DNA from 4 places in the Rouxiella sp. T17 genome. Region 2 is predicted to be linked to each of the others. Evidence: predicted binding sites of a transcription regulator. Region 2 holds the regulator's gene; each other region holds the start of a gene.
What was found. The regulator CRP, encoded in region 2, controls carbon source genes, mostly activating them, when cyclic AMP is high. The targets are predictions, from matches to a motif close to ATGTGANNNNNNTCACAT.

Region 1 (3,434 bases), on a different contig from region 2:
ACCTCATTAGGTTATTAGGTTATAAATAGTAATAACGAAAAGCCCCGTCAGGTTAGCCTGCGGGGCTTTTTCTATTATTCTTAGCGGTTTATCAATCAGCCAGCCTGAATCTTATTTAACGCCGTATTTGGCAAACCATGCCAGCATGCGCTGCCAGCCGTCGGTAGCCGCCTCGGCGTTGTAACTTGGGCGATAATCGGCGTTAAAGGCGTGGCCTGCTTCCGGATACACCACGATTTCGGCGGTAGCATTGGCGGCACGAATCGCCTGACGCATGCTTTCAATTGAATCCTGTGGAATGCTCGTGTCCTGACCGCCGTAAAGGCCCAACACCGGCGCAGTTAAATCAACGGCTTCGTCTACCGGATGAGTTGGCGTTGTCAGCGTTTTGTTGCCCACCAGCTTGCCATACCATGCCGCGCCCGCTTTCAACTGTGGACTGTGCGCCGCGTAGAGCCAGGTAATACGGCCGCCCCAGCAGAAACCGGTAATCGCCAATTTGGTCGCGTCGCCACCGTGCTGCGCGGCCCAATGCGCGGTGTGGTCGAGGTCGGCCAGCACCTGTTGGTCGGGCACTTTGCTGACCAGTTTTTCGAACAACTCGTTGATATCGTTGTAGTCAGAAGGATCGCCCTGACGGAAATAAAGCTCCGGCGCAATGGCCAGATAACCCTCTTTCGCCAAACGACGGCACAGGTCACGGATGTGCTCATGCACGCCGAAAATCTCCTGCACCACTAAAACGATAGGCAGCTTGCCCGTGTATTCGGCAGGGCGAGCCAGATAAGCGGGGAGATGTTCACCCTGCGACGGAATTGTTGTCTCGCCCGCATACAAACCTTCAGCGTCGGTATGAATTGTGGAGGCAGAGACAGGCGTAACGGCAGGCGAGAAACTGTCAGGCGCTTGTTTTAATTCGAGTAAAGTATCTTTCTTCATTACAGTCTCCATACAGGGTAAGTGCTTTTCTTATCAGTAAGAAAGATGAGGTTCTTTAAGCCATAAATGTATTTTTTAAAACGTTGGAACTGCTCAAAAGCGTAAAACGCTTTCAGGTTTTAAAACTATAAGCCAAATGGTCACCACATCAACCACCATAGCCTGTCACTCTGTCAGGACTTATGTAAAAAATGCTGACACGCGGAAATTTTGACCGTTTTGATAGACTGATAACGCAAATATTTTGTCTGGAAGTGACGAACGTGCCAGTTTATTGTGAGTTGCGTCACATAATTTATGAAAACGATGATAATCACAGTGTTGCTTAGCGATTGCCTTCACAAAATTAACTCACAATGAACGATAGAGTAGTGGAATAAACAGCCTGTAACGTTTTGCCGATTCACATCCGGCCAAACTGACATTGACCGGATCAAAGACCTTGACCGAATCAAAGACCTTGATCGAACCAAACACATTGATCGAATCAAAGACAATGACCGAATTAAAATGGAGTTAAATTATGTCTCAATCTGACGTTTTCCACCTTGGCCTGACAAAAAGCGATCTTCAGGGCGCAACCTTAGCCATTGTGCCGGGTGATCCTGAGCGCGTTGAAAAAATTGCAAGACTGATGGAAAACCCGGTGCGTCTGGCTTCTCATCGTGAATTCACCTCCTGGCGCGCAGAGCTGGACGGCAAGCCCGTTATTGTCTGTTCAACCGGCATCGGCGGCCCTTCTACTTCTATCGCCGTCGAAGAGCTGGCGCAGCTCGGCATCCGCACCTTCCTGCGCATTGGCACCACCGGCGCGATTCAGCCGCATATTAACGTCGGCGATGTGCTGGTCACCACGGCAGCCGTGCGTCTAGACGGCGCGAGCTTGCATTTTGCGCCGATGGAGTTTCCGGCCGTGGCCGATTTCGCCTGTACTACGGCGCTGGTGGAGGCTTCAAAAGCCGTGGGCGCCACTATTCACATCGGCGTGACTGCCTCTTCCGACACCTTCTATCCGGGTCAGGAACGTTACGACACCTATTCAGGCCGCGTGGTGCGTCGTTTTAAAGAATCGATGCAAGAGTGGCAGGAGATGGGCGTGATGAACTACGAAATGGAGTCCGCCACGCTGCTGACCATGTGTGCCAGCCAAGGCCTGCGCGCCGGCATGGTGGCAGGAGTTATCGTCAATCGTACTCAACAAGAGATCCCGAATGCCGAGACGATGAAACAGACGGAAAGCCATGCGGTAAAAATCGTGGTCGAGGCGGCGCGTCGTCTGATCTAAACCTGAGTGATATCTGAGAAAGATCGGATAAATATCTGATAAAGATCGGATGTAACCTGAAGATGAACATAATAAGGGTCGCCAATGGGCGGCCCGTTTTTTTATCTTCGCGAAGCTATCTGTTATGGTCGTGGAACGAACTTTGGGCAATCTTTTCTACTTACTGGCTTGTCCATCACCGACATTTTCATCACTGACTTGTTCATCATCAAATTGCAACGAGGCACTATGACGGCACAAATTTTACTTCATCCCTCTCTGATGCCTCTCGAAGGCGGTGTGAATTTCCGCGATCTTGGCGGCAATACGGTCGCTGATGGCCGTCGCATCAAGCGCGGCCTGCTGTTTCGTTCTGGCGCGCTGGATACGCTGACAGAACAGGATCAGCAGTTTCTGAGCAATCTTCCGCTTAACGTTATTCTTGATTACCGCGACGCAGATGAAGTGGCGGCCAAGCCCGATATTCTGTGGTCCGGCTGCGAATATCATCAGGTGGCGGCCAATCCGATGAGTCACGAGGTCAATGCCAATCTTGAAAGGCTGACCGCAGAAACTATCGCCGCCTTTGACCCGCAGGCCTTTATGCTCGAGCTTTACCGCCGCCTGCCGTTTAACAATGCGGCCTATAAAAAGCTGGTTAGCCTGCTTTGCGAGACACAAGAGGGCGCGCTGGTGCAGCACTGCGCCGTGGGCAAGGACCGCACGGGTATGGGTGCCGTTATTGTACTGCTGGCGCTGGGCGCGGAGTGGAGCACCATCAAAGAAGACTACCTGCTGACTGAAACGACGCTGGCAAACTTCCGTGAAAACATGCTCGATAAGCTGTCGATCACCCTGCCACCCGAGGCGCTGGAGAAGTTTGCCTACGTGCTTTCCGTGCAGGAGCTGTTTATTGATACCGCGCTGCAGGCCATCCTCGAGGCTTACGGCACGACGGACAGCTGGCTGGAAAAAGAGTACGGCATGACAGAAGAAGTGCGGGAAACGCTGCGCGACCGTTATCTGGAATAATCGCTTCGTTAAGCTAATGTTGTCCTGATTTGATTTTTAATGTCTGCTACAGACAGAGCAGGTAGTTTTAGACTTTTACAGGGGCAATATTCATTGAGCATTAACGAAGTTATTCATTACGTCACCGAATTCGTGCGCCAGCATCAGGCTTGGGCAGCGCCAATCGTGTTTTTCCTGGCCTTTGGCGAGTCGCTGGCCT
Region 2 (3,434 bases):
ATGCGAATTAAAACCCGGCTCCTGCATCGCCTGATTTAACGAGGTAAATAGCTGATTATGCGCCTGATTCACTTTCATGCGCGCATAGGCCAGCTCGGCGGGATCGGGCTCTTCCTGCAACACTAATCTTATTGCGGTTTGATCGGCCTCGAGCGCCTGATGGGCGTTGGTGCGCAGCATGCCGCTCTGCCACTGCGGCCACAGCCAAATCATGCCGCCAAACGCCAGCGCACAGCCAATCAGGGTATCGATTAATCGCGGCAGCAGGAAATTCGCGCCGTTTAGCCCCAGAATTTGCAGCGTGTAAACCGCCGTGACGGTCAGCCCAATCATTCCGAGGCCATAATTTTTGCGCAGCACGGTATAGGAAATCAGCGAAATCAGCAGCATAAACAGCAGGGTAATATTCTGCGGAATGGCCAGATGAAGCAGGCCCGCCGCCAGAATCAGGCCGATGAGCGTGCCGAGCGCGCGGTGCTGAATGCGCACCCGCGTGGCGTTATAGCCGTTTTGACTGACCAGCAGCGTGGTGAGCAAAATCCAGTAAGGTTTCGGCAAATTAAAGAACATGCCGAGCGTGCTGCCGATCGCCAGAATCACGCCCAATCGCGCGGCGTTGCGCAAGGCGGCAGACTTGAAAGACAGATAACTTTTCAGCGCGGCCCAGAACGGCAGGCGATTTTTATCCTGCATTAAATCGCGGCGATACAGCGGGCGCTGGGTGCGCAGCAGTCGCGCAATGCGGCTGAAATGGTAATAGCAAAACTGGCCAACCGGATTATCGCGATAGCGCGAGGCGATCTTTTCCAGCGCCGCCAGTTCGTTTGCCATTGAAAAACGAGGCGAACGTCGATGATAGAGAATGTCGTCGCCAATCCGTCGCAGCCTCGCGCTAATCACCTGCGCGTTGCGGGCAATCACCGCCTCGGCGTGGCTCTCTTCCACCAGCTTTTGCACCTCTTCGGGCAGGTGCAAACTGACGGTAATGTGCTCCTGCAAATCCAGCGCCACCTGAAAATTGCGCAGCAGCCGTTTACGATGCTGATGATCGTTGTTGGGCAACATGTGCATCTGTTGATACAGCGTGGCAATTAAATCGATCACCTTTTGCTGCCTTTTCAACAGCGGCGGCAGCGCAGTGTCGGGATCGGTGTGCTGAGTCAGCAGGGTATATTTCGCCTCGAAATAATCGGCGAGCTCGTTATACAGCTGACTGAGGGTTTCACGCATCGGCTGCTCTTCCGAAAGTCGGAACCACAGCCAGTTAAACAGTCCGTACCAGGCTGTACCGACCACAAAAAGCAGCGGCGCGTGCCAGATGGGCACCACGCCCGCCATGCTCAGCGTAAAGATTGAGGCCACCAGCGCGCCCGAAAGCAGTCGTGCATGCAGCGGACCGATTTCGCCCGTCACGCCAATCACCAGCGCGAAACTCAGCATGATAAACGGCAGCGGCACGTGCCAGTTCACCAGCATCAGCTGGAGCAAAATACTGCTGACGGCAAACAGCGAGCCGCCAATCACCAGCCGCTTGAAGAAATGTTTGTGGGGCGTATCGAGACCGGAAATATTGCAGCAGGCAGGCACCAGCGCGAACAGCAGACCCATCTTGAGTTGGCCAAACAGCATGGCAAAGGCGATAGGCAGGCATAGCACCAGCGTTTGACGCAGCGCATAGTTGATTTCAGGATGGTAAAAGAGTCGTCGCCAAAGCGTCATTTGAAAGAGATTCAAACAAAAACGGCACGACGACGAATCGCCATGCCGTTTTTAAAACGATTAACGGGTGCCGTAAACGACAATCGTTTTACCGTGCGCCGAGATCAGACTCTGATCTTCGAGCATTTTGAGAATTCGACCTACCGTCTCGCGTGAGCAACCGACGATCTGACCAATTTCCTGACGGGTAATCTTGATCTGCATACCATCGGGATGGGTCATGGCATCGGGCTGTTTAGCCAGATTCAGCAGAGTCTGGGCAATACGACCGGTCACATCGAGGAAAGCAAGGTTACCTACTTTTTCGGACGTGATTTGCAGTCGGCTCGCCATCTGCGCAGAGAGGCGCATCAGAATATCCGGGTTAACCTGGATCAGCTGGCGGAATTTCTTGTAGGAAATTTCGGCCACTTCACAGGCAGTTTTCGCTCTTACCCACGCGCTACGTTCCTGACCTTCTTCGAAGAGTCCCAGCTCGCCGATGAAGTCACCCTGATTCAGGTAGGAAAGTATCATCTCTTTGCCTTCTTCATCTTTGATAAGCACGGCAACCGAGCCTTTCACGATGTAATAAAGCGTTTCGGCCTTTTCACCTTGGTGAATCAGCGTACTTTTAGAAGGGTACTTGTGTATATGACAATGAGACAGGAACCATTCGAGAGTAGGGTCTGTTTGTGGCTTGCCGAGAACCATTAGTTATTATCCTCTTATTATCGCTGCCCAAAATCGCAGGGTTCTGAGTCCCTGTACGGCGATTTTTTACTTCGCGCTCTTTTAGCATATGAACTGACCAGCAATGCTGCAAGCGGCAGGTAGAGTGATTTAAGCGGTAATTTGCCCTTATCACCAAGGTTATCCTGTTAACACCTAAAAAACCTGACCGCAACTTGTTGGAAAGTTTCTTTCGGCTTTGTTTGTAGCACAGGTTTGCAGACGTGTCTTGTGTTGTCTCGCTTCAGCATGATGCGGATCGAGTTACATTGCCAGTTTCAGGGCTAAAGGGTAGTCTGTTTTAAAAATTGTGGCAGGAGAGAAACCAATGCAGGCACGAGTAAAGTGGGTCGAAGGTTTAACATTTCTGGGTGAATCGTCGTCGGGCCACCAGATAATCATGGACGGCAACGCGGGCGATAAATCCCCAAGCCCGATGGAAATGCTGTTGATGTCGGCGGGCGGATGCAGCGCCATCGACGTAGTTTCTATTTTACAGAAAGGCCGTAACGACATCGTAGGCTGCGAGGTCAAGCTGACTTCCGAACGCCGCGAAGAAGCGCCGCGCCTGTTTACGACCATTAATCTGCACTTTATCGTCACCGGAAAAGACCTGACGGACAAGGTTGTCGAGCGCGCGGTTAGCCTGTCGGCGGAGAAATACTGCTCGGTTTCGCTGATGCTGGGCAAAGCGGCAACCATTACGCACAGCTTTGAAGTGATCGATTCAGAAAGTTAATCGAAATTCAGGCGCTTTTCAGCGTTTATTGAATCGACTTTTAGAACGACGCGCCGCCTCAAAACCTTTTGCGGCGGCGTTTTTCAGCATTATTCGATTTTCTTGCCTTCCATCAAACGCTGCACCAGCGGACCCATGATCAGCTCCATCGCCAGCCCCATCTTGCCGCCCGGCACCACCAGCGTGTTGATGTGCGAGATAAACGAACCTTGCAGCATCGCCAGCAAATATGGGAAATCGATCTGATCCAGTCCCTGAAAATGGA
Region 3 (3,434 bases), on a different contig from region 2:
ATCCAGAGCTGTCGCTGGCAATTATCGACACCCTGATTGAAGCCGGTGCCGACGCGCTGGAGTTAGGCATTCCGTTCTCTGATCCTCTGGCCGATGGCCCGACGATTCAGAACGCCAATCTGCGCGCCTTTGCGGCTGGCGTAACGCCAACACAGTGCTTCGAGCTGCTGGCCAAGATTCGTGAAAAACACCCGACTATTCCGATTGGCCTGCTAATGTACGCCAATCTGGTGTTCCACAAAGGCCTCGACAGTTTCTACGCGCGTTGCGCAGAAGTAGGCGTTGATTCGGTGCTGGTGGCCGACGTTCCGCTGGAAGAGTCTGCGCCATTCCGTGCCGCCGCGATGCGTCACAACGTAGCGCCGATTTTCATCTGTCCGCCGAATGCCAGCGACGCCCTGCTGCGTGAAATCGCCTCACATGGCCGAGGTTATACCTACCTGCTGTCGCGTGCTGGCGTTACCGGTACTGAAAAGCGTGCAATCACCCCGTTGAATCACCTGGTGGATAAGCTGCGTGAGTTCCGCGCTGCGCCACCGCTGCAAGGTTTTGGGATCTCCGAGCCTTCTCAGGTGAAAGAGTCACTGGCCGCAGGCGCGGCGGGCGCCATTTCTGGCTCGGCGATTGTGCGGATTATCGAAAACAACCTTGATAACCCTGCCGAAATGCTGGCTCAGCTGTCGCGCTTCGTGACGGATATGAAAGCCGCCACTCGCGCGTAATCAAAACCGGCTCGACGCAAAGCCCCTCTCATCTGTGATAGGGGCTTTATTTTTTCACTATATTGCGCTTTTTTACGCCTCGAAACTGTACATCCTGCCTTTTTAAACCACACTTACTTCGCGCATCGTTTGTTATTCTTAATCAGACACTTGTCTGCACCATGGAATTAACACCAACTTGCCTTATTTTGTTGAATTTTAAGTTTCTTACATTATTGCTAAAACACATGCATGGAGAGTTAATTATGAAGCTTTTAAAGAGTCTTTCAGCTATTTGTATGGCAGCCGTTGTCGTGACTACTCTTGCAGCCTGTGCCCCAACACCGAAAAAAGAAGGCACCGGCGGTTATATTGATGACACCGTCGTCACCACCAAAGTGAAATCTGCCCTGCTGGCCGATGACAATATCAAATCGCGTGAAATCAGCGTCGAAACCTTTAAAGGTCGCGTACAGCTGAGCGGTTTTGTTACCTCTCCAGCTGAAGCAAGTCGCGCTGTATCTGTTACGCGCGGCGTAGCGGGCGTTAAATCTGTAGAGAACGACACGCAGGTTAAATAAATTATTTAACGCATCGTGAATGAAGAAAGGCGTCACTCAGTTGACGCCTTTTTCTATGGCAAATTTCAGGTTTTCAGGTTTTCACGTCCAAGTTTACACGTTTAGTTTTTCACGTCTGAACAGCCAAAACGCTTAGAACTTGTAACCCACGGCGAACATAAACACCCACGGATTAAGCTGGGTGCTGACCGACTGCTGCTGGCCGCCCGCCTTGAAGCGCGCGGTGGTGTCGATATCCATCCACCAAACCGACGCATTCAGCAGCCAATTCTGGTTAATGTTGTAGTCGACGCCGGCCTGCGTGGCCCATCCCCAGGAGTGTTTCATGCTGAGATCGCTAAGCCCGGCGTCAGAGCCGGTTTGATTAAAACGCGCATGATAAAAGGTGGTGTAGTTTACGCCCACGCCGAGGTACGGACGCAGTTTGTCTTCTTTAGTGCGGAAATAGTACTGCGCCATTAAAGACGGCGGCAGCTGGCGCACGGTGGCGATGTCACCCATGCCGTTGAGGCCGATTTTATGGCGAAAAGGCGTGGCGGCCAGCAGCTCGGTGCCGATATTGTCGGTCCACATATAGCCCAGCGTCAGGCCCATCTGCGTATCGTTACTGGCGTTAAAAGAGCCGAGTGAACCCAATACGCTCGGCGAATTGGCCGACGGTCTCACCGTGGCGGTTCCCACGCGCACGATAACATCTCCCGCCTGATTGGCACTGGCGACCGTTGGTAAGGCGGCTGCCGCTAAAAGTGCCCAATGTGCTGCTTTCATATCAATCCCTCGTTGTGATTATTTCGGGTATTTAGCCATACCCTGCAAAGATTATGCCGTAGCGAGTTCAGGTTTTTATATGAAAACAGATGTAATTGCACTTGGTTAAATTGATCTTAACCTGTTAAAAACAAAGGAAATGATCTAGATCAATTTATGGTGATTTTTGTTAATTTTTTTAACAAGCATTGGCCTTGATCAAATAACAAACAGTTGCGGAAAAAATGGCGGATGCGTAGGTTAGCTACTCACGATTGATTTTGGTTTTATGTCTCCGGTTACGGTAGCGTCCAGAAATGAGCGAAAAAGCGTTCCAGATAGGCATCCAAGAAAATCCCTGTATTTCCTGTGGCGCATGCTGCGCCTATTTTCGCGTTTCGTTTTATTGGGCTGAATCAGATGAGGCTGGCGGCGTGGTGCCGCAGGCATTAACCGAACAGGTCACGCCTTTTTTAAGCTGTATGAGTGGGACTAACGCGCGGGCTTCGCGCTGCGTGGCGCTGGAAGGTGAAATAGGCCAAGCCGTTTCCTGCTCTATCTATCTCAATCGCCCCACGCCCTGCCGCGAGTTTGATCAGTCTGGATTAGACGGCATCGCCAACGAAGCCTGCGATCGCGCACGGGCTCGTTATGGCATGCCGCCTTTGGAGACAGTTGATTTAGCAGGATTGTCAGCGTTTAAACCGGGGACAGAACCCGCTCGCGAAGTCCGGTAAATTGGCTGTAAACATCGTCGACGTGTACCAGACCGACATTGTCCGACGGGGCTTTAATAATTGCGCAAGGCACCTGCCACGGTCCCCAGTAATCAGCGTCGCTGTTACCAAACAGTGCCACCACGGGTTTTTGCACGCCCGCCGCAATGTGCAGCGCGCCGCCGTCGCTGGTGATTATCTGGTCACACAGTGACATCGCGGCCATTAGCTCGCGAATATTGCCCGTTGGCAACGGAATGAGGTTGATATCTTTACAGGCGTCGACAATCTGCTGTGCCTTGCTGTCATCGCCCGGATGCTCCGGATTATCTTCCGCGCCCGGCGACCAAAAGAGGATGATCTGACAGGCTTCGCGCGTCGAAAGTCGCTGGGCTAGCTGAATAAATTTTTCAACTTGCCAACGCTGCTGCGGCTTGCGGGCACTGATTTGCAGGCCATACACCGGTTTGCTGCGATCGACATGATACTTTTTGGCCATCTGCGCCACTTCATCTTCAGAGACGTAGAGCTCCAACGGGCCAGGCCGTTGATCGATACCCAGCGGTTTCGACAATCCGTTCAGTTGTTCGACAATATGCTGGCCTTTTTGGCGCGCAATCATGTCGGTAACACACTCGAGCGGCTTATCGCCGATGGCAATAATGCGTTTTGCGCCAGAGAGTTTGGCC
Region 4 (3,434 bases), on a different contig from region 2:
TTGCCGATGAAATCGCGCTAACGGAAACGCCGATCGACACCGCGCAGCGCAAGATTGCCAGCCTGTTTATGGATGAAGCCTCACGCGTGGTCGCCAGTCCGGTAACGGAAACGGAAGAGGTAAAAAGCTTCTATATAAACGAAGCCGCTATGCCAACCGCCTGTTCGAACGCCAAAATAGAGGGAGAAGGAGAGTCGTTGTGAAGCCCGCATTTATTGATACCCACTGCCATTTTGATTTTCCGCCGTTTAGCGACAATGAAGAAAGCAGCCTGCGCCTCGCGGCAGAGGCGGGCGTGCGGCAAATTATCGTGCCTGCCGTTGAGGCGGCGCGCTTTGAACCTATTCTTAAGCTCGCCGCGCAGCACGCGCCCATTTTTGCCGCGCTGGGCCTGCACCCTATTTGTATTGAACGCCACACCGATGACTGTCTCGAGCAGCTCGCAGCCCGCCTTGAAGCGCGCGATAGCAAGCTGGTGGCGATAGGCGAAACGGGCCTCGACCTTTATATGGAAAATCCCGATTTCGACAAACAGCAGCTTCTGCTCAAGGCGCAGTTTGCGCTGGCGAAAAAGCATGAACTGCCGATGATCCTGCACTCGCGTCGCACGCACGATCAGTTGGCCGCGATGCTGCGCAAGGTCGATTTGCCCGCGACCGGCGTGGTCCACGGCTTTGCCGGCAGCCTGTCACAGGCGCAGGCGTTTGTGAAACTCGGCTTTGCGATTGGCGTTGGCGGTACGATCAGCTATGAAAGGGCGCAGAAAACCCGTCAGGTAATGGCGCAACTTCCGCTCTCTTCTCTGCTGCTTGAAACCGACGCGCCCGATATGCCGTTGCAGGGTTTTCAAGGAGAGCCAAATCGACCCGAACGCGCGGCGCTGGTTTTCGACGCGCTATGTGCCTTGCGACCCGAATCCCCCCACGAAATTGCCCGGGCGCTGGGCGAAAATACGCGGCGCATTTTCAAGTTGCCGCAACTAGAGCAACAGTAAAGTGTTATTTAAATAACATTTGCAGCGAGAGTAATATCCTTTTCTTCCTGCTTTTTCTAGCATTTATTTTTTTACGCCGTCTGCAATTAAAGGTAAATGTTATTTAAATCACATTTACCTCTGCGCTATGATAACGCCCAAAGATGTTGCCTGAATCAGTGATTGTCATGATTCGGGTATACACTTTCATTCTAAGCCTGACGCTGAGCAAGGCTTCTGTAATGTGATTTAGATCACATTATTCTGAGTAACGTTGCAATCAAATTTCATTTTGTGTGAAATACTGCACAACATCGATGACGTCCAGCTGTTCAAATAGTCTGAACAGAGGGGCGATTGCTCTCGTCTGCTCGCCAGAGTCGGGAATAAACGGGGCGCTCGCGGGTGCCTGCATTCCTGACCTTATGCTCGGTTTTGACGGCGTGTCAGAACTGAAAATTGTGGAGAGTTTTATGACCGATTTAACCGTAGCGGCGCAGCGTGCGCTGGGCCTGATGGATTTAACTACCCTGAACGAAGACGACACCGCCGAAAAGGTGATTGCGCTCTGTCAGCAGGCGAAAAGCCCGGCCGGTAACACCGCCGCTATCTGCATCTATCCCCGTTTTATTCCGGTAGCCCGCAAGGCGTTACGCGAGCAGGGCACGCCTGAAATTCGTATCGCGACCGTCACTAACTTCCCGCACGGCAACGATGATATCGACATTGCCCTCGCCGAAACCCGCGCCGCGATTGCTTACGGTGCCGATGAGGTTGACGTAGTTTTCCCTTATCGCGCGCTGATCGACGGTAACGAGCAGGTCGGAGCCGAGCTGGTAAAACAGTGCGCCGATGCCTGTCACGCGGCCAATATTCTGCTGAAAGTTATCATCGAAACGGGTGAGTTGAAGCAAGACGCGTTGATTCGTAAAGCCTCTGAAATCGCGATCAACGCGGGTGCAGACTTTATCAAAACCTCAACCGGTAAAGTGGCAGAAAACGCTACGCTGCACAGCGCCGAGCTGATGCTGACGGTAATTAAAGAGCTGAACGTCGCTGAAACGGTTGGCTTTAAACCTGCCGGCGGGGTGAAAACGGCAGAAGACGCTGCGCAATATCTGGCGCTGGCCGACAACATTTTAGGTCGCGAATGGGCCGACGCCCGCCATTTCCGCTTTGGCGCGTCCAGCCTGTTGGCGAGCCTGCTGACCACTTTGGGTCATCAGAGCGAAAAAGCCGGCAGCGGTTATTAAATTTTAAATTAACTGGCTGAATGCGCATTCCGAGGTGGCCGCACAGTGTTGTGTCGGCGGCCTCGGTTTTATCCCTGATAGTGTGATTTCCTCTCTGTATCCCATTGGAGTGAGAACGTGGCTGCTGCACAACAAACCTTTCTGGCTCAGGAAATAATTCGTAAGAAGCGTGACGGACACGCGCTGAGTGAAGAAGAAATTCGGTTCTTTATCAACGGCGTGCGCGACAGTAAAGTGTCGGAAGGGCAAATTGCCGCGCTGGCGATGACCATCTTTTTCAATGACATGAACATGAAAGAACGCGTGGCGCTGACCATGGCGATGCGCGATTCGGGCACGGTGCTGAGCTGGAAACAGCTGGCGCTCAACGGGCCGATTGTTGATAAACATTCAACCGGCGGCGTGGGCGACGTGACGTCGTTAATGCTCGGCCCCATGGTTGCGGCCTGCGGCGGTTACATTCCGATGATTTCGGGTCGCGGTTTGGGTCACACCGGCGGCACGCTCGACAAGCTCGAAAGTATTCCGGGGTTCGATATCTTCCCCGATGACAATCGTTTCAAGAAAATTATTCAAGACGTGGGCGTGGCGATTATTGGCCAGACCAATTCGCTGGCACCCGCCGACAAACGTTTTTACGCCACCCGTGACATCACCGCGACGGTCGATTCAATTCCGTTGATCACCGCCTCGATTCTGGCGAAAAAGCTGGCCGAAGGGCTGGACGCGCTAGTGATGGATGTCAAAGTGGGATCTGGCGCGTTTATGCCGACCTTCGAGCTGTCGCAGGATTTGGCGCAGGCAATTGTCGACGTGGCTAACGGGGCCGGATGCAAAACGACCGCGCTGCTGACCGACATGAATCAGGTGCTGGCCTCCAGCGCCGGTAACGCAGTGGAAGTGCGTGAAGCCGTGCGATTCCTGACGGGCGATTATCGCAGTCCGCGCCTGCTTGAAGTGACGATGGCGCTGTGCGTCGAAATGCTGCTGTCAGCCGGACTGGCCGAAAACGACGCCGACGCGCGTCAAAAGCTGCAAACCGTGCTGGATAACGGCCGCGCGGCGGAGATTTTCGGCAAAATGGTCGCGGCACAGAAAGGCCCGATCGATTTTATCGAACATTACGATCGCTATTTACCTCAGGCGACGTTGAGTAAAATGGTTTATTCAGAAAGCGCGGGGATCATTACTTCAATGGATACTCGCGC

Region 1: udp (uridine phosphorylase) is a predicted target of CRP. The motif match lies at 1,214-1,231, and genes of this name have one in related genera.
Region 3: ompW (outer membrane protein OmpW) is a predicted target of CRP. The motif match lies at 2,188-2,205, and genes of this name have one in related genera.
Region 4: deoC (deoxyribose-phosphate aldolase) is a predicted target of CRP. The motif match lies at 1,216-1,233, and genes of this name have one in related genera.

What each region holds. Positions count from the first base shown of each region.
Region 1 covers NZ_JAWUEA010000025.1:19,467-22,900, reverse strand. The annotation lists gene SC206_RS06185 (dienelactone hydrolase family protein) at 112-939, opposite strand; gene udp (uridine phosphorylase) at 1,463-2,224, shown strand; gene SC206_RS06175 (tyrosine-protein phosphatase) at 2,453-3,235, shown strand; gene SC206_RS06170 (DedA family protein) at 3,329-3,434, shown strand, end outside.
Region 2 covers NZ_JAWUEA010000001.1:13,063-16,496, forward strand. The annotation lists gene SC206_RS00065 (YccS/YhfK family putative transporter) at 1-1,719, opposite strand, end outside; gene crp (cAMP-activated global transcriptional regulator CRP) at 1,780-2,412, opposite strand; gene SC206_RS00075 (OsmC family protein) at 2,759-3,169, shown strand; gene SC206_RS00080 (phosphoribulokinase) at 3,259-3,434, opposite strand, start outside.
Region 3 covers NZ_JAWUEA010000041.1:68,892-72,325, reverse strand. The annotation lists gene trpA (tryptophan synthase subunit alpha) at 1-722, shown strand, start outside; gene SC206_RS19645 (BON domain-containing protein) at 968-1,282, shown strand; gene ompW (outer membrane protein OmpW) at 1,415-2,050, opposite strand; gene SC206_RS19635 (YkgJ family cysteine cluster protein) at 2,347-2,766, shown strand; gene SC206_RS19630 (glycosyltransferase family 9 protein) at 2,729-3,434, opposite strand, start outside.
Region 4 covers NZ_JAWUEA010000038.1:229,385-232,818, reverse strand. The annotation lists gene SC206_RS17435 (patatin-like phospholipase family protein) at 1-203, shown strand, start outside; gene SC206_RS17430 (TatD family hydrolase) at 200-994, shown strand; gene deoC (deoxyribose-phosphate aldolase) at 1,447-2,226, shown strand; gene deoA (thymidine phosphorylase) at 2,344-3,434, shown strand, end outside.